Linked DNA regions of Proteiniborus sp. DW1. The protein of the gene in region 1 binds, or shares a complex with, the protein of each later gene. Links are inferred from orthologs where the notes say so. Each region holds a gene or a part of one and is shown in the gene's direction. Other genes may lie near its edges.

Region 1 (9,968 bases):
TAAGAAATTATGGTTTGTTTAGCGGTGGAATAAGAATTTATAAAATGGGTCAATAAAATAATAAAATCCGTAGGCACTTATAAAATCCTACGGATTATTAAGTTTATTAATTTGGCAATAATGCAAATCTTACAATAAATAATATTGCTAGTATATACATTATTGGGTTAACTTCTTTATGTCTACCAGTAACAAGTTTCATAATTGGATAGAATATAATTCCTGCTGCAACTCCATTAGCAATACTAAATGTGAATGGCATTATTGCTAATGTGAAGAAAGCTGGAACCGCTTCTGTAAAGTCTGAAAAATCTATGTCAACTACAGATTGAATCATAAGTACACCTACTATTACAAGTGCTGGTGCTGTAGCTTGAGTAGGAACAACTCCGATTACTCCTGAAAGGAATAATGAAGCGGCAAATAATATACCTGTAACTACTGATGCTAGACCGGTTCTACCGCCAGCTGCTATTCCTGCTGTTGATTCAACATAAGTTGATGTTGTAGTAGTTCCTAAGAATGAGCTTAATGTTGTAGCTATAGAGTCAGATAATAAGGCTCTATTCATATTTCTTACTTTTCCATCTGGCTCAATCATATTTCCCCTTTGGGCAGTTCCTAAGAGAGTTCCTATGTTATCAAACAGGTCAACGAAGCTTATTGTCATAACAACCATACCTATATTGATTAGAGCACCTATAAATCCACCCTCACCATTTCCTAGTAATCCTGCAAAGTCCCATTTTAAGAAAGTTGGTGCTATTGATGGTGGAGCACTAAATAATTTGATACCTTCAATATTAGTTATACCCATTGGGATACCTATAATAGTAGTTAGAATTATTGATATAAGCATTGCACCTGTAACATTTTTAGCCATAAGTATAGCTGTTATTACTATACCTATTAATGTTAACAGTACAGCTGGGCTTGTAAAGTCACCAAATCCAACTAAATTAGCAGGATTTGAAACGATAACGCCACCACTTTTTAATCCGACTAATGTAATAAATAGTCCTACACCTGCTCCTATTGCAGTTCTTAAATTCATTGGTAGGGCATCAATTATCTTCTCTCTTATTGAGGTTACAGTTATTATGATGAATAAAATACCAGAAATAGCAACAGCAGCAAGACCTTGTTGCCAAGTATAACCTAAGTCTACTACTACAGTATAAGCAAAAAATGCAGTTAATCCTAGTCCAGGAGCTGTAGCAAATGGTAATTTAGCAAATATACCCATTTGTAAAGTTCCGTAAGTTGATATTAAACAAGTAGCAGTAAAAAGAGCACCAACAATTGGATCATTGAATATTGTAAGTGCATTAGCTTCGTCTCCTAATAAACCAGGTACATTCATACCTGCTGCTTTAAGTAGATTCGGAATAACTAACAGAACATATGCCATAGTAACAAAAGTAGTTATACCTGCGATTATTTCGGTTTTTACATTTGTACCGTATTTAGTTAGTTCGAAATACCTTTCGACAAATGAGCCAGATTTTCCTTTTTGATTTCCCATCTTCATTCCTCCCATTATTATTTTGAGTAATTTTTTAAATTTTATGTTACTTTAGACGAAGTTAACTTTTATCACATGAAAAACGTTAACACACGATTTACATTTTAACAGTTATAATTAAGATTGTAAACAATAAAAAAATCCAATAGAAATAAATTTTAAACAGCAGACTGTTAAAAAGGAATTATTCTGTTAATATGAAGAAAGTTAATAACTTGTATTTTAAGCTATTTGAGGATGCTTATTTCTAATAAAACAGCAGCTGTCAAAAGGTCATTTTTTTCAAATGATTTTTAATGGCTATTATAAAAATTATGATGGAACATTTTCTTATAGATTATAGTCTATTTTAGAGAAGCAGATATACTAATTTTATTAAGGGGGAGATAAGATGAAAAGGAGGATACTCTTACTATCTTTACTTGTTTTATTGGGAATATTTTTATTGACAGGGTGTATACCTGGAGATGGAAGTTATACTATAAGCAAACCAGCAGGATTTTTATCTGGAATATGGCATGGTTGGATTGCTCCAATTTCATTAATAGTAGGTATATTCAAGTCTGGTGTCAGAGTTTATGAAACAGTAAATTCTGGCTGGTGGTATGATTTTGGCTTCTATATAGCAATAATAAGCGGATTTGGAGGCATTTCACTTAGTAGAAAGAAGAAAAAAGGTGAATAGCAGTATTTTACTGACTAAGTGAGAATACAAAAATATACCATAACAAACTTTGAAGGAGCTGAAAAAGATGCGACCAGTTGATATGCATTGTGACACAATTTTAGGACTTATGAAGGATAAAGAAAAACTAGAGCTATTTAAAAACGACTTCAGTATAGACATTAGAAAAATGAAAAAAGGGAACTCATTAGCTCAGTTTTTCGCTATGTTTGTATATTTAAAATCAGGAAAAGATCCAATGGAAACTTGCCTTGAGATGATAGATAAGTTTTATGTTGAGCTTGAAAAGAATTCTACTCATATTTCTCTGGCAACTAACTATGGTGAAATTATGAAAAATGACAGAGAAGGCAAAGTGTCCGCTGTGCTTACTATAGAAGAAGGCGGAGCTATAAAGGGAAAGCTTCATAATCTGAGAAACTTCTATAGATTAGGAGTTAGGGCTATAACTCTTACATGGAACTATCCAAATGAAATAGGGTTCCCTAATACTAATTATGAGCATAAGGATAAGGGACTAACTAGCTTTGGAGAAGAAGTAGTTCATGAGATGAATAGGCTTGGAATGTTAATAGATGTCTCACATATTTCTGATCAAGGATTTTATGATGTAGCCAGACTAAGTTCAAAACCATTTATAGCTTCTCATTCTAATGCAAGAGCTATTAAGGAGCATTCTAGAAATCTTGACGATAACATGATAAGAGCTCTCTCGGAAAAGGGAGGGGTTATGGGAATCTGCTTTGAAAGAGATTTTCTTGGAGAAAGTGAAAAAGCTAGAATAAAAGACATGATTAGGCACATTAAGCATATCAGAAATGTTGGAGGAATAGATGTCATAGGATTAGGCTCAGACTTTGATGGTTGTCATCCAGATGGAGAGATTAGTAATATCGGAGAAATTGAAAAGCTAGCTTATGCCTTAAAGGATAATAATTTCACAGAGGATGAAATAGATAAGATATTTTATAGGAATGCTTTAAGAGTTATTAAGGATGTGTTGTAGACTAATGTAGGTAGAATTTGGATACTAATATAAAAAACCTTCTATAAATCAATTTAACTTATAGAGGGTTTTTTTATATTCCTCCTTCAATTATTTTACACTTTCCTATATAATAGGGTATAGTATAATAGGAATATCGTACAAATGTTCGCCAAATATTTCTATTAAAATTTATTGTTCGCTATAGGATAAGAAATGAAAGGAGTAACCTATTGATGAATTTTCTTGATGGACTTAATGATAAACAAAGAGAGGCGGTATTGACTACAGAAGGGCCACTGTTAGTTCTTGCTGGTGCAGGAAGTGGAAAGACCCGAGTACTTACTCATAGAATAGCATACATAATTGAAGAAAAGGGAGTAAAAGCAAGCAATATACTTGCACTTACCTTTACTAATAAAGCAGCTAATGAAATGAAAGAGCGAATTAGTAGACTAATAGGAGACGAGGCTGAGTATATATGGGCTGGGACATTCCACTCAATATGTGTAAGAATACTTAGAAGAGATATTGAAAAGTTAGGATATGGGAAAAGCTTTGTCATATTTGATACAACAGATCAAAAGACCTTAATTAAGGATTGTATAAAGCAACTAAATTTAAGTGAAAAGCACTATGAACCTGCTTCGATTATGGGATTTATAGGTTCTCAGAAAGACAATTTAATAGAGCCAGATACCTACATAAACCAACATTATGGGGATTATAGAGAAAGACAAAAAGGAGAAATATACAGACTCTATCAGCAAAGATTAAAAGAAAACAATGCATTAGATTTTGATGACCTAATCAATAAAACTATAGAGTTATTCAGACAGTTTCCAGACATACTGGAGTTTTATCAAAATAAGTTCAGATATATTCTAGTTGATGAGTATCAGGATACAAATAGGGCTCAATATACACTTATTAACCTATTGTCAAAGAAATATAACAATATCTGTGTGGTTGGAGATGACGATCAATGTATTCTTCAAGGTATGATGGTTAATACACCAGAAGGTAACATACCTATCGAAGAACTGACAGAGGGGCAAAAGATCTACTCTCCTTCTGGTTGGGGTAGAGTTTCGGAAGGGACAGTGGAGAAAAAGATTAAGAAAGAATACTCAGGTCCAATAATAAAAATTAGAACTCAAAATGGAAACGTTATTAAGACAACTCCTAATCACATTATGTTTGGGAAACTAAACGTAAAACCAGGAGTATATTACGTTTACCTTATGTATAAAAAAGGGAAAGGGTATAGAATAGGACAAACACAAGGGGTTAGAAGCAGAGAAGGAGAGATCGTCAATGGTTTAATGGTGAGATTAAACCAAGAGCATGGTGACAAGATATGGATTCTCAAAATATGTAGCAGTAAAGAAGAGTCAACTTTTTATGAACAGTTATATTCGTTTAAGTATGGAATCCCTACTACTGTATTTCATGATGTCGGTAGGGGAATAACATTGACTCAGAAATATATTGATGAGTTATTTAATGAGATAGATACAGAAAGCAACGCAATTAAATTAATGGATGATCTCTTAATTTTTGAAGATTTCCCACATCACAGAGCTAATGGAGTAATTAGAGGAGGGGCGATTAGAAGACTTATAAATTTAACCTTTTTTGGAGGAAGAGTTACAGGTATAGATAAAGGATGGAATAGTCATAGGATCGCATTTAACACTTCTAGTGATGAATTAGAAAGCAAGGCAATTAGGGCAGGATTTCCTGTAAGAAAGGGACAGCGAAACACTTGGAGAATTGAAACAGAAAGAGTATTTTATGATGAAGCTAATGAATATGGAAAAAGCATTCAAGAACTAGATAGTGATATAGAAATAGTTAGAAGAGCAAAATTAACTGAGCAAGAAAGTTTTTATTATATGCCAGCTTCACACATTAGACCATCTATGAGTATAGCCAGTTACGAGGGTGGTAAAATTGTTGAAGACATTGTTGAAGAGGTTTCGATTGAAGAATATGATGGATATGTATTTGACATCTCTGTGCCTAACTTTAGACAATATTTATGCGAAGGGATAGTCGTTCATAACTCTATATATGGATGGCGCGGGGCTGATATTCGAAACATTCTTGACTTCGAGAAGGATTATAAGAATACAAAGGTCATAAAACTTGAGCAAAATTACCGTTCTACGAAGACAATACTAAATGCTGCCAATCAAGTAATAGAAAATAACGAGGGCAGAAAAAGTAAAAGACTGTGGACTGCAAATGATGAAGGATGTCCAATAAAGGTTTTCAGCGGTGCTAATGAACATGAAGAAGCAAATTTTATAGTAGATAAAATAAAAGAATTATCTGCAAAAGAAGATAGAAAACTATCAGATTTTGCTATTTTATATAGAACTAATGCCCAATCACGTGTAATAGAGGAAGCATTTTTAAAAGCTAATCTTCCTTATAAAATAGTAGGAGGACATAAATTCTACGACAGAAAAGAAATAAAAGACATAATAGCATATTTAAGGCTAATTCAGAACCCAGTAGACAACTATGCATTTAAGAGAATAATAAATGTACCAAAAAGAGGTATAGGAAAGACAACATTAGATAGACTAGAGCAATACAGCATAGAAAAAGAAGATAGTATGTTCGGAGCAATGCTTGAATGTGATGAAATTCCAGGGCTTACTCAAAGGGCAAAAGACAGTCTAAATTCCTTTTCTACATTAATAAGAAAGTTTATGGCAATGAAGGAAATTTTCACAGTAACAGAATTAATAGAAAATGTAATAGATTCTATTGGCTATATAGAGGAAATACAACAGGAGGAAACTGTTCAAGCAGAATCTAGAATAGAGAATATTAAAGAGTTTTTATCTGTAGCTGTTAGCTTTGAGGAAACCAGTGAAGATAAAACCTTAGAAGGATTCTTAGCAAATATATCACTGCTTTCTGATTTAGACAAAACAGATGATACAGATAGAGACACTGTTACTATGATGACTCTTCACAGTGCAAAAGGATTAGAGTTTCCAGTAGTTTTCATGACAGGAATGGAAGAAAACCTTTTTCCAACATCTAGAGCCTATTTCAATGAAGACGACTTAGAAGAAGAAAGAAGACTATGCTATGTAGGTATTACAAGAGCAGAGGAAATGCTATTTATGACAAGAGCATTCAGCCGTATGATTTACGGTAAAACGGGAGTTAATTCCATGTCTAGATTCTTAAGAGAAATACCTGATGAACTAATTGAGGACCTTAATGAAAGTCGGACGAATAAATCATCTAGTGTTTTTTCTGTATCATCTACTAAAACATATAATAGCATGTCCCCAAAATATTTTACTGGATACACCATAGAAAACACTAGAAAAACTCCTAAGGATACTAATCTAGATATAAAGCCGGGTTCAAAAGTCAACCATAAGGTTTGGGGTATAGGGACAGTAGTACAGGTCAAAGAATTAGACAACGACAAAGAAATTACAATAGCTTTTAATAGCCAAGGTGTTAGAAAGCTTATGCTTTCATTTGCCCCTATAGAGGTAATTAGTTAAGGAAGGTGAACTTTTTTGGATAAACAGAACAGAATAAAAGAGCTAGTGGATATTTTAAACGAGCTTAATTACTATTATTATACACTAGACAGCCCAAAGGTCAGTGATAAGGAATACGATTTGCTTTATGACGAACTATTAAGTCTTGAAAGTGAAACTGGTATAATACTCCCAGATTCACCTACTCAAAGAGTAGGTGGAGAGCCACTTGAAAAATTTGAAAAACATAGACATTTAGGCAGCTTATGGAGCTTAGATAAGGGGCAAAGCTTTGGAGAACTTAGAAGCTGGGATCAAAGAGTCAGGAAGCTAATAGAGCAGTATAACCTGGTTCATGATGAAAAGCTGCCACAGCCAACTTATGTAATGGAATTAAAATTTGATGGATTAACTATTAATCTAACCTACATGGACGGCAAGCTGGCCCAAGGAGCTACTAGAGGAAATGGAATCACAGGCGAGGCAATACTACCTCAGCTTAAAACAATAAAATCCATACCACTTAGTATAGACCATAAGGGGACTATAGAAGTACAAGGGGAAGGATTAATGCCGCTTTCTGCCCTTGAAAAGTATAACGAGAATGCAGCAGAGCCTCTTAAGAATGCAAGGAATGCTGCTGCTGGTGCTTTAAGGAATCTTGATCCAAAGATTACAGCTGAAAGAAATCTAATAGCTTATTTCTATAATATAGGCTACACTGAAAGCCTTAACTTCAATACCCATGTAGAAATGATAGAATTTTTGAAGGAAAACCGCTTTCCTGTAAATGAGTATTTTAGACTATTTAATAGTATAGAAGAAGTTATAGAAGAGATTGAAAAAGTTAAAGAAGATAGAAAGGGACTAGATATACTTACTGATGGTTTAGTAATCAAAATAAATGACATGAGGACTAGGGATGCTCTAGGGTATACTCAGAAGTTTCCAAGGTGGGCTATAGCATATAAATTTGAAGCAGAGGAAGTGACTACAAAGCTGTTAGGTATAGAGTGGAATGTTGGAAGAACTGGAAAAGTGACACCAACAGCACTTTTGGAGCCAATTGATATTGGAGGAGTTACAGTAAAGAGAGCGACACTTAATAACTGGGATGATATTCAAAGAAAAAAAGTAGCTATAGGCTGTAGAGTATGGATAAGAAGGTCTAATGATGTAATACCAGAGATAATGGGAATTGTAGAAGAAGCCCAAGAAGATATAACTGAAATAGCAAAGCCTGAAAAATGCCCATCATGCAATAGTGAGTTGGTTCAGAATGGAGTACATATGTTTTGCCCTAATTCTCTATCCTGTAAGCCACAGCTTGTGTCAAGATTAGTTCATTATGCAAGTAGAGATGCTATGAATATAGAAGGCTTTAGTGAAAAGACTGCCTCTCAACTTTTCGAGGAGATTGACTTAAAGGATATACCTGGCCTATATGAGCTAAAGTTTGAGGATTTGATAAACCTAGAAAGATTTGGACCTAAAAAGGCTCAAAATCTTTTAGATGCTATTGAAAAAAGTAAGGATTGTAGCCTAGATTCATTCGTATATGCCTTGGGAATACCTAATGTAGGTAGAAAAACAGCAACTGATCTGGCAGATGAATTCAAATCCTTAGACAAAATAATGGTTGCTACTTATGAAGAACTCATTAAAGTACCTGACATTGGGGATATAATAGCTAACAGTATAATCGAATTTTTCCATGATGAAAAAATACTAGATAGTATTAATAAATTGCTATCAGAAGGAATCAATATTAAATATGAGCATGAGGAAATAGAGCAAGAATCCATTTTTACTGGTAAAACAGTGGTCATAACAGGTACTATTGAAGGGTTTAGCAGAAGTCAGGCAGAAGCTTTAATCAAAAAAATGGGTGGTAAGACTTCTGGAAGCGTAAGTAAAAGGACTGATTATGTAATTGTAGGAGAAGATGCTGGCTCCAAGGCTGATAAGGCTAGGGAGCTAGGTATAAAGATAATAACAGGAGAAGAATTTTTAGATATAGTAAAATAATTGATATAATAAGACAAAATATTCATAGTATTAACAAGAAAATGCAAGATGTGGCAATACATCCTGCATTTTCTTGTTTTATTTTAGAAAACGCTGTTGAATTATTTTTTTATTACTAGTATAATATTTTGTTATAAGCGGTTCTTTTAAATTGACATATTCAGTCATTTAGACGGACTTATACTAAGTATTGATTTTTTTCAATTCTATTTATTCTAAAACTCTAGAATGGGAAATATAGCTAATTTGCTTAAATGTTAATTTTATTTAATAATTAGCAAAAGTTTTTTTAACAGTCATAGTCAAAAAATAACAAAAAAGATATTTAATACCTACCGCTCTTCCTTTGAAAAACTGCTGTTTATAAAAAAACATGGCAATGAAACGGCATAACCATGAGATTGTTACATTTTGTTAACAATTTATTTAACTAGATTTAATTGAAAAGTGGATAAATATGATGTATCATTAATAAAAGTTTTAAAAGTTCTGACAATTGGTGGATGCATTTCATATCATACTTATCTTAGTCTTAGCGTAGTCTTACCTAAGAGTTCACTTTTTACTTCAGGTTTCAAAGAAAGTTTCCAATGTCATGTTATTTTTAATTAACTCATTAGAAAGGGGAGAGAGTTTTTTATGCTTTTTAATGTTCAAAAAAGAATTTTGGAGGTGTATTCATGTTAAGGTATACTTTAAAACGAGGACTCATAGCCCTTATAACTATCTGGGTAATTATAACAGTTACTTTTTTCTTAATGCGTGCAATACCTGGAGATCCATTCACTAACGAAAAGAAAATTCAGCCACAAATCATGGAAAACTTAAAAAGAAAATATGGCTTAGATAAGCCTCTAATTGTTCAATATGGAACATATCTTAAGAATCTGCTTAAAGGTGATTTGGGAGATTCTATGAAGTACAAAACAAGAACTGTTAATGATATGCTAAGAACTTCATTCCCTGTTTCAGCTAAACTTGGACTCATGGCTGTAGCTTTAGGAGCAGGTTTGGGAATTAGTTTTGGTATTATAGCAGCACTAAATAGAGGAAAGATATTTGACTATTTTGTCATTCTACTTGCAGTTGTAGGAGTTTCAGTCCCTGGATTTGTGTTTGCAGCACTATTCCAGTATTGGTTTGGGGCAAAGCTTCAATGGTTTCCTGTAGCTAGATGGGGCACTTGGAAACATATGGTATTGCCGGTTGCAGCCTTAGGATTTA
Region 2 (9,060 bases), on another replicon or contig:
AGGTGTGCTTTTAGGATTAATTGGTTCGGGCATGTCAATTTTAATAACATTTTATGGCTACAAATATTTAGTGAGTACCTTAAATGAAAAATTATATGTGATATTTACCGTTTACATGATACCTCCCAAAGTAATGATTAATGATATAACTATTATTTTTGTTGCTATAGGTGTAGGAATAGGTTTATTAGGCAGCATTATTTCACTTAAAAAGTTTCTAAATGTTTAGCAAAGGGGGATGGCATACTTGAAAAAGAGAATTTTACATGCTTTGTTAGCTATTGTGATTTTTGTAGGCAGCACTACAGCATATGCTAGTGTTGATAGTCTAAATAAGAAACTTAGTAATACCCAAAAAAAGATAAATCAAGTCAAAAAAGAGAAACAAGAAAATAAAAAGAAGATTGATAACACTAGTAAAGAAATAGCTAGACTAGACAAGCAGGTTGAACAAACTAACAACGAGCTTGAGGAAATACAGAGGCAGCTAAATGAGTTGAGTGAAAATATTGAAATTACAAAAAATAACTTAAAAGAGGCAGAGAATAATTTAGCTAAAAGAAGTGATACATTTAACTCTAGACTTAGAGTAATGTATAAAAATGGAACAGTAGGATATTTGGAAGTTTTACTTGGGGCTAAAAATATTAGAGACTTTATGACAAGAATAGACATGATAAAAAGCATAGCAAACCACGATGTGGATATGCTTAAATATATGAAGGAACAAAGAGATATAATTGAGCAAAATAAAGTAGCGCTTGAGGCACAACAAAGTTCTGTGGAAATGGCAAAGAAGAATATGGAAGTTAAAAAGAGAGAGCTTGAAGTAGCAACTCGAGCAAAAATAAATCTAATGAAAGACTTAGAGAAGGAACAAGAGGCTTTAGAGAAAGCCGAAGATGCTTTTCTTGCTGAGGCAAAGGCTCTAGAAGCAGAGATTAGAAAGAAGCTGAGCAGCGGGAAATATGTAGGTGGAGTTATGATGTGGCCTGTACCAGGTAACACTCGAATCAGCTCTCCTTTCGGCTATAGAATACATCCAATATTAAAGACTAAGAAAATGCATACAGGTATTGATATCCCAGCAAATTCAGGAGTTCCTGTAAAGGCAGCAGGCGAAGGGACAGTACAGTTTTCAGGTACTCTAGGTAGTTACGGAAAATGTGTAATTATAGATCATGGTGGTCAAATAGCGACCTTATATGCACATAATTCTTCATTATTAGTTAAGGAAGGACAAAAAGTAAATAAAGGTGATACCATAGCTAAGATAGGAAACACAGGAATGTCAACTGGACCACACTTGCATTTTGAAGTAAGGAAAAACGGAACATATGTAGATCCAATACCATATGTTAAAGGAAAATAAGGGCAACAAGGCCCTTTATTTTTTTATAGCATATAGAAAAGTCCTACTTGAATAATCTTACATAAGAGAGCTTTTTGTTAATTAGTTTCAATAGAAGTCTTATTTTAACCTAGCCTGAAAAATAAAAATGCAAATTACTAAGTATATTTTGATAATTTAGACACATAATGGTATAATGTTTACATGAATTTAATAAAATAGATAACATAATGCTTATAGAGGTGACAATATGATTTCTAAAAAGAAGGCGACAGTTGGTGCAATCTTACTTATTTTAATAACTAGTATTTCAACATTTGTAGCTAGCAATATGATACAAATTTCTGTTAAAGAAAAAGTTGTTATTACCAAAAATGAATACAATGAACTTACAAGAGTTTATAAGAAATATTCAAAAAATATGCTCTTAGAAGATATCATTAAGGAATATTATTTGAGGGATGTAGATGATGAAATATTATTAGAAGGACAGCTGAGAGGACTATTTGCTTCCATGGGAGATCCTTATTCAGTTTATATGCCAAAGGATGAATTTAAAAGTTTTATGGAGCATACTATGGGAGTATTTGGTGGCATAGGAATATATGTAGGAGCAGGAGAAGATAATCTGATAACAGTAGTATCACCTATAGAGGGTACTCCTGGAGAGAGAGCCGGGATAAAGTCTGGCGATAAGATAATTAAAGTAGATGGTAAAGAGTTTACTGCAGAGAAAATGGATGAAGCAGTTAAGCTTATGAAGGGTGAGCCTGGTACGGATGTTACTATAACTATTAGAAGAGACAGTGAAGGCAAGTCAGAAATTTTGGAAAAAACTATTACAAGAGAAGAAATTAGAGTGAAAACCATTAAAGCTAGCATGCTGGAAAATGATATTGGATATATAAGGATTACATCCTTTGATGAACAGACACATAAGGATTTTACAGCTAATTTAAAAGCCCTACAAAATAAAGGTATGAAGGGCCTAGTAATAGACTTAAGAAATAATCCAGGTGGGCTTTTAGATGTATCTGCTAAGATAGCAGATGAGCTTATGGGAGAGGGGACAATTGTATATACAGAAACAAAGAAAAAAGAAAGGGAATATTTAAAATCTGACAAAAAAAAGTTGGGATTGCCATTAGTTGTTTTAGTGAATGAAGGCAGTGCAAGTGCATCTGAGGTAGTATCAGGAGCAATTCAAGATACTAAGGTAGGCACTATAGTTGGAACTAAAACATTTGGAAAGGGTATAGTGCAGAGAATAAAAGAATTATCTGATGGTTCAGGCTTTAAAATAACGGTGTCAGAATATTTTACTCCTAATGGAAGAAATATTCAGGGCATAGGAATAACTCCTGATATTATAGTAGAAATACCTGAAGATGTCGAGGTAATAGGGGTAGAAAACCTAGAACAAGATACGCAGCTACTGAAGGCAATTGAAATCATAAAAGATAAAATTAAGTAGCATATAGTGTGTTGACTGTGAGCCAAATATAATAGTTTGAATACAAAAAGGATAGCTAAGTTTAGCTATCCTTTTTAGCTGATGTAAGTATATCAAAGTTAATACCATATATAAAATCTGAATCTGAATTTTCAATAGGCGGAACAATATTGAAAAATCCTGTATTTAAGCTAGGGCTATAGAAAATGTTTTTATCTAGAACTTGACCCAATAACTTAGCTTCATCATCCTTTAGACTATACAAGTATACTGAAAAGTCGGTGGAAGAGCTATTTTTAGCTATCACTAGAATATTTTCATCATCAATTATAGTAAACTTTCTGACATCTAAGTCTAAAACTATCTTTTCATCATGCTCTTCAATATCATACATATATAGCTCAAACTTATCTTCTTTATCAAGCTTTCTGGTGTATAATAGTTTATCCTTGCTTAAAAACTCACCATTAAATCCTCTATCTATCTTTTTCAATCTCTTTTCGTTTTCCTTAATAAAGACATCTGATACATCCTTAGAGTTATCTTTTTCTATAAAGATAAAATTGTCTCTATACGAATCAAACCCAGTAACATTCATTCTTACATTAAAAAGAATTTCAGGATTATATTTAGAAGTATCAAATAATAGTACAGTTGACATTTTATCTTTATCGTTATTTACACCATAAAGCAAATTATTATCTTTCCATTCAACACTCCAAGTGTGTTGATAATCCATTGGAGTAATTTTTTGTGTATTCTTATTTTTTAAATCTACAATATATAAATCTGAAAGTGTTCCATTATGCTCAATAATTGCTAACTTGCTAAGGTCAGGACTAAACCTTGTAGAATATATGGTGTTAAGAGTGGAATATATCTTTTGCTTTTCTTGACTATGAATATCATATATCCATATGCTTTCCATGTTTGAGTTTTCCACAACTTCTTTTTTAACATATGCTAATAGCTTGTCACCTGCGAGGTCTAGTATCTTGCCTTTGTCTATTGTAGTTGATAGCAATATAGGCTTTGCTTCAATAATCTCACCACTAGTTGAATTTACCTTTACATTGAGCATATATATAGGGCTACTAGGATTATCTTTCATAAAAGTGTTATTTAGGGTTATTTCCCACATGTATTCATCTTTGTCTTTGATAAGGTTTACGTTCGGCATAGTATTATCAGTGTAATTTAGCTGAGTATGTATTTTACTAAGAGCTTGAGATTTATCAAATTTTAAAGCAATAGGAGAATAGTTAGTAGGTATTATATTGAATTTTATATCCTCTAATTCTCTTTTCTTTATGCCGTTAATTTCAACTGTAAATTGTGGAACTACTATATCTGTTTTTCCCCATTTCTTTTCTACTGAAGTGTATATATTTATTTCATTATTTACTCTAGATATACTATCAATGTTAGCCATTGAACATTCAACAACTCCCAAATTTACCAAAAAAAGTCTTTCGTATTCTTTCTCAAGTGCTTTAACATTTGGTATAATAGATTGGAAACCTTTTGATAAAACAGTTTTATCTATCTTATAGTCAATATTTGACTCTGATAAAACAGATATGCTTGAATCAATTAGGGGTGCGTTGTTCTTAGGTGTGCAAGCTGTCAAAGTTAATATCATTGATAAGTATAGTATTTGTTTTTTCATCTAAAAACTCCCTCCTAGCACTACTTTTATATATTCAACAATAAATCTGAATACCCTGCCTAGTTAAAAAAAATCTTTTTAAAATTATATTTTTTCGTATATTGACTTATATAGGGACAAAATATATAATAGGAAACGAACAAATGTTCCAAATAATTATAAATATAGTTTTATTTTCTTTGTGGTATATATTATTTATCATCACTAAATGAGGTGATACTATGAATAAATTTAAAATCAGGTCTGATTTTAAGCCAACGGGAGATCAGCCCAAGGCTATCGAAAAGTTAGTTTGTGGAATAAACAACAAGCTTATGCATCAGACTCTTTTAGGAGTAACAGGCTCTGGAAAAACTTTTACAATGGCAAATATTATTGAAAAGACTCAAAAACCAACTCTAGTGATAGCCCATAATAAAACATTAGCAGCACAGCTTACCAGTGAATTCAAAGAGTTTTTCCCAGATAATGCTGTAGAATATTTTGTAAGCTATTATGATTATTACCAACCTGAGGCATATGTACCTCATACAGATACTTATATTGAAAAAGACGCATCTATAAATGACGAGATAGATAAGCTAAGACACTCAGCTACTGCTGCTTTATTCGAAAGAAGAGATGTTATAATAGTAGCCAGTGTTTCCTGTATATATGGTTTAGGAGACCCTATTGATTATGAAAACTTAGTTTTATCTCTAAGACCTGGCATGATAAAGGATAGAGATGAGATACTAAGAAAGCTTATAGATATACAGTATGAAAGGAACGATATTAATTTTGTAAGGGGGACCTTTAGAGTCAGAGGAGATGTCATAGAAATATTTCCCGCATCTTCTAACGAAAATGCTATTCGAGTTGAACTATTTGGAGACGAAGTAGAGAGATTAACTGAGGTCAACGCACTAACAGGAGAAATAATCGGGACAAGAAGTCATATCTCTATATTTCCTGCTTCACACTATGCTACTAGTCCTGAGAAAATAGAGAGAGCAATTAAAAGTATAGAAGAGGAGTTAGAAGAAAGAGTAAAAGAATTGATAGCAGAAGATAAGCTTCTAGAAGCTCAGAGACTAAAGCAAAGAACAATGTACGATATTGAGATGCTAAGAGAAATGGGATTTTGTCAAGGTATAGAAAATTACTCAAGACACATTAGCGCTAGACCACCTGGAAGCAAGCCATATACATTGTTAGACTATTTTCCAGATGATTTTCTAATGTTTATAGATGAGTCGCATGTAACTATACCTCAAATCAGAGGAATGTATGCAGGAGATAAATCTCGAAAGACTACATTAGTTGATTATGGATTTAGACTTCCATCAGCACTAGACAATAGACCTCTTCAATTTGAAGAATTTGAAAAGCATATTAATCAGGTTATATATGTAAGTGCTACTCCTGGTTCTTATGAGTTGGAGCATTCTCAACAAGTTGTAGAGCAAATTATCAGACCTACAGGACTATTGGATCCAGTGATTGAAGTTAGACCTACTAGAAATCAAATAGACGACCTAGTTAAAGAGATAAATATTAGAGCAGAGCGTAATGAAAGAGTTTTAATTACTACCCTTACTAAAAAAATGTCTGAAGATTTAACAAACTATTTTAAAGAAATAGGGATAAAGGTAACTTATTTGCATTCAGATATTAAGACTATTGAAAGAATGGAAATAATCAGGGATCTTAGAATGGGTAAGTTCGACGTTTTAGTAGGTATTAACCTGTTAAGAGAAGGATTAGACTTACCTGAGGTTTCATTAGTGGCCATATTAGATGCTGATAAGGAAGGATTCTTAAGATCTGAAACATCAATGGTACAGACAATAGGTAGAGCAGCTAGAAATGCAGATGGTAAGGTTATAATGTATGCTGATAGCATCACTAATTCAATGAAAAGAGCTATAGATGAAACTAATAGAAGAAGACATATACAAATCGAGTATAACAAAGAACATAATATCGTCCCTCAAACTATTAAAAAAGGAATTAGAGATGTTATAGAGGCCACTAAGGTTGCAGAAGACTATGACAAATATGGATATGACAAGGAAAAAGAAATTAATAAGGATGAACTAATAGCTCTGATTAAAAACCTAGAGATAGAAATGTTTGAGGCAGCAGAGAATTTACAATTTGAAAGAGCAGCTGAATTAAGAGATAAAATCAGTGAGTTAAAGGGTAAACTGTAAAAGAGCTTTAAACGAAGAATCTAGAATCTAAGTACTCATTTAAGAAAAACGAGGTGCAATATGTTAAAAGATAAAATAATAATAAGAGGAGCTAAAGAAAACAACTTAAAAAATATAAATATAGAGCTTCCAAGGAATAAATTCATTGTACTAACAGGTTTAAGTGGTTCAGGAAAGTCCTCCTTAGCATTTGATACCATATACGCAGAGGGACAAAGAAGATATGTAGAAAGTCTTTCTGCTTATGCAAGACAGTTTTTAGGACAAATGGAAAAGCCAGATGTAGAATATATAGAAGGACTGTCGCCTGCTATATCAATAGACCAAAAGACAACAAGCAAAAACCCTAGATCTACAGTTGGTACAGTAACAGAAATTTATGACTACCTAAGGCTTCTATATGCTAGAATAGGTACTCCTCACTGTTATAAATGCGGAAAAGAGATTGCGTCCCAATCAATAGACCAGATGGTAGATCAAATAATGTCACTAGAAGAAAGAACAAAACTTCAATTACTTGCTCCGATTATTAGAGGACGTAAGGGAGAGCATCAAAAAGTACTTGAAAGTATTAGAAAAGAGGGCTTTGTCAGAGTTAGAATAGATGGAGAAATGATGGAGTTAAGTGATGACATAAAGCTTGAAAAAACTAAAAAACACACAATAGAAGTAATAGTAGATAGAATAGTAGTCAAGGAAGGAATAGAGAAGAGACTAACAGATTCCTTAGAAACAGCCTTAAAGCTTTCAGATGGACTTGTTATAGTAGATGTACTGGAAAAAGAAGAACTACTATTTAGTCAAAAGCTTTCATGTCCTGACTGTGGTGTAGGAATAGAAGAATTGGCACCAAGAATGTTTTCATTCAATAGCCCTTTTGGAATGTGTCCTACTTGTAATGGACTAGGAAGTCACATGAAAATAGATCCTGAGCTCATTATTCCTAACAAAAATATATCTATAAATCAGGGTGCCATAGCCCCTTATGCAAATTCTTCTGATGACACATATTATATAAAAATGTTTAGAGCTATTGCAGAATACTATAAATTTGATTTAGATGCACCTATTGGAGAGGCACCAAAAGAATTAATAGATGATATACTCTACGGCACAGGAGAAAGAGAACTAGAATTTGAATTTGATAGCAGATTTGGAGGGTGGAAAACCTTTAAGGCGGCTTTTGAAGGTGTAATACCTAATTTCGAAAGAAGATATAGCGAAACAAACTCTGATTATATGAAGGATAAAATAGAAGAATATATGAGTATCATCCCATGTCCTGATTGCAATGGGAATAGATTAAGGCCAGAGATACTTGCAGTTACTGTAGGAGGACTTAACATATCTGAGTTTACAGATATGTCAGTAAGACAGGCAATAGATTTTGTAAATGAATTAAAGCTTACTGAAATGCAAGAGAAAATAGCTAATCAGATACTTAAAGAGATAAAAGAAAGACTAAACTTTCTTGTAGATGTTGGACTAGATTATCTTACACTGTCAAGAAATGCCGGGACTCTTTCAGGAGGAGAGGCACAGAGAATTAGACTAGCTACTCAGATAGGTTCAAGTTTGGTAGGTGTACTATATGTATTAGATGAACCAAGCATCGGGCTTCATCAAAGAGACAATGATAAGCTATTAAAAGCTCTTAGAAATTTAACTGACTTAGGTAATACTCTAATAGTAGTCGAGCATGACGAGGATACTATGTATTGTGCTGATCATATAGTAGATATAGGACCAGGTGCAGGTGTTCATGGTGGATATATAATAGCAGAAGGAACTATTGACGATATTAAAAAATGTGAAGAGTCTATTACTGGACAATATTTAAGCGGCAAAAAGAAAATAGAGGTTCCAAAGGAAAGAAGAAAGCTTAATGGTAAATGGATTGAAATAAAAGGTGCCTCAGAAAACAATTTGAAAAATATAGATGTTAAGATACCTCTTGGAGTATTCACATCTATTACTGGTGTTTCTGGATCAGGGAAAAGTACTTTAGTAAATGAAATACTTTATAAAAGCTTGGCACAGGAATTGTATAGATCTAAAGACAAACCTGGAAAGCATAAAAAAATTCTTGGAATTGAACATATAGATAAGATTATTGAAATTGACCAATCACCTATAGGAAGAACTCCAAGATCGAATCCTGCAACATATACAGGAGTGTTTGACCAGATTAGAGACTTATTTGCTATGACTCCTGAGGCAAAAGCAAGAGGATATAGCAAAGGAAGGTTTAGCTTTAATGTAAAAGGAGGAAGATGTGAAGCTTGTAAGGGAGACGGTATATTAAAAATTGAAATGCACTTCCTTCCAGATGTGTATGTTCCTTGTGAGGTATGCAAGGGCAAGAGATACAATAGAGAAACCCTACAAGTTA

What was found.
Region 2: the proteins of DW1_RS02295 (region 1) and uvrB are in contact, whole or in part, in a crystal structure (PDB 7EGT), measured with the Thermus thermophilus proteins. The link is inferred for Proteiniborus sp. DW1 from one-to-one orthologs. Residues at the interface, in WP_096412145.1 of Thermus thermophilus: His654, Arg656, Phe657, Gln666, Asp668, Glu669, Lys680, Arg681, Leu682, Ser683, Lys685, Tyr686, Ala687; in WP_096411307.1 of Thermus thermophilus: Glu23, Leu25, Arg26, Asp27, Gly28, Glu29, Arg30, Phe31, Arg55, Glu326, Asp327, Phe328, Glu379, Ser382, Gln383, His398, Gly400, Arg401.

Annotation. Positions count from the first base shown.
Region 1 is NZ_FMDO01000007.1:205,636-215,603, forward strand. What follows is about bases 3,105-6,937. They hold DW1_RS02295 (UvrD-helicase domain-containing protein), read left to right. Parts: upstream 3,105-3,431; coding sequence 3,432-6,737; downstream 6,738-6,937. Other genes in these bases: DW1_RS02290 (dipeptidase), read left to right, coding at 3,105-3,216; ligA (NAD-dependent DNA ligase LigA), read left to right, coding at 6,753-6,937. In the rest of the region: DW1_RS02275 (amidase domain-containing protein), read left to right, coding at 1-56; DW1_RS02280 (solute carrier family 23 protein), read right to left, coding at 107-1,531; DW1_RS02285 (hypothetical protein), read left to right, coding at 1,917-2,210; more of DW1_RS02290, read left to right, coding at 2,278-3,104; more of ligA, read left to right, coding at 6,938-8,744; DW1_RS02305 (ABC transporter permease), read left to right, coding at 9,425-9,968. UniProt on the Escherichia coli protein: A helicase with DNA-dependent ATPase activity. Unwinds DNA duplexes with 3'-5' polarity. Translocates on single-stranded DNA with 3'-5' polarity. Initiates unwinding more efficiently from a nicked substrate than double-stranded DNA.
Region 2 is NZ_FMDO01000044.1:85,251-94,310, reverse strand. The notes cover bases 4,257-7,181. They hold uvrB (excinuclease ABC subunit UvrB), read left to right. Parts: upstream 4,257-4,694; coding sequence 4,695-6,668; downstream 6,669-7,181. Other genes in these bases: uvrA (excinuclease ABC subunit UvrA), read left to right, coding at 6,729-7,181; DW1_RS11575 (hypothetical protein), read right to left, coding at 4,257-4,473. Outside these bases: permease-like cell division protein FtsX, read left to right, coding at 1-229; DW1_RS11585 (murein hydrolase activator EnvC family protein), read left to right, coding at 248-1,372; DW1_RS11580 (S41 family peptidase), read left to right, coding at 1,602-2,825; more of DW1_RS11575, read right to left, coding at 2,887-4,256; more of uvrA, read left to right, coding at 7,182-9,060. UniProt on the Escherichia coli protein: The UvrABC repair system catalyzes the recognition and processing of DNA lesions. A damage recognition complex composed of 2 UvrA and 2 UvrB subunits scans DNA for abnormalities.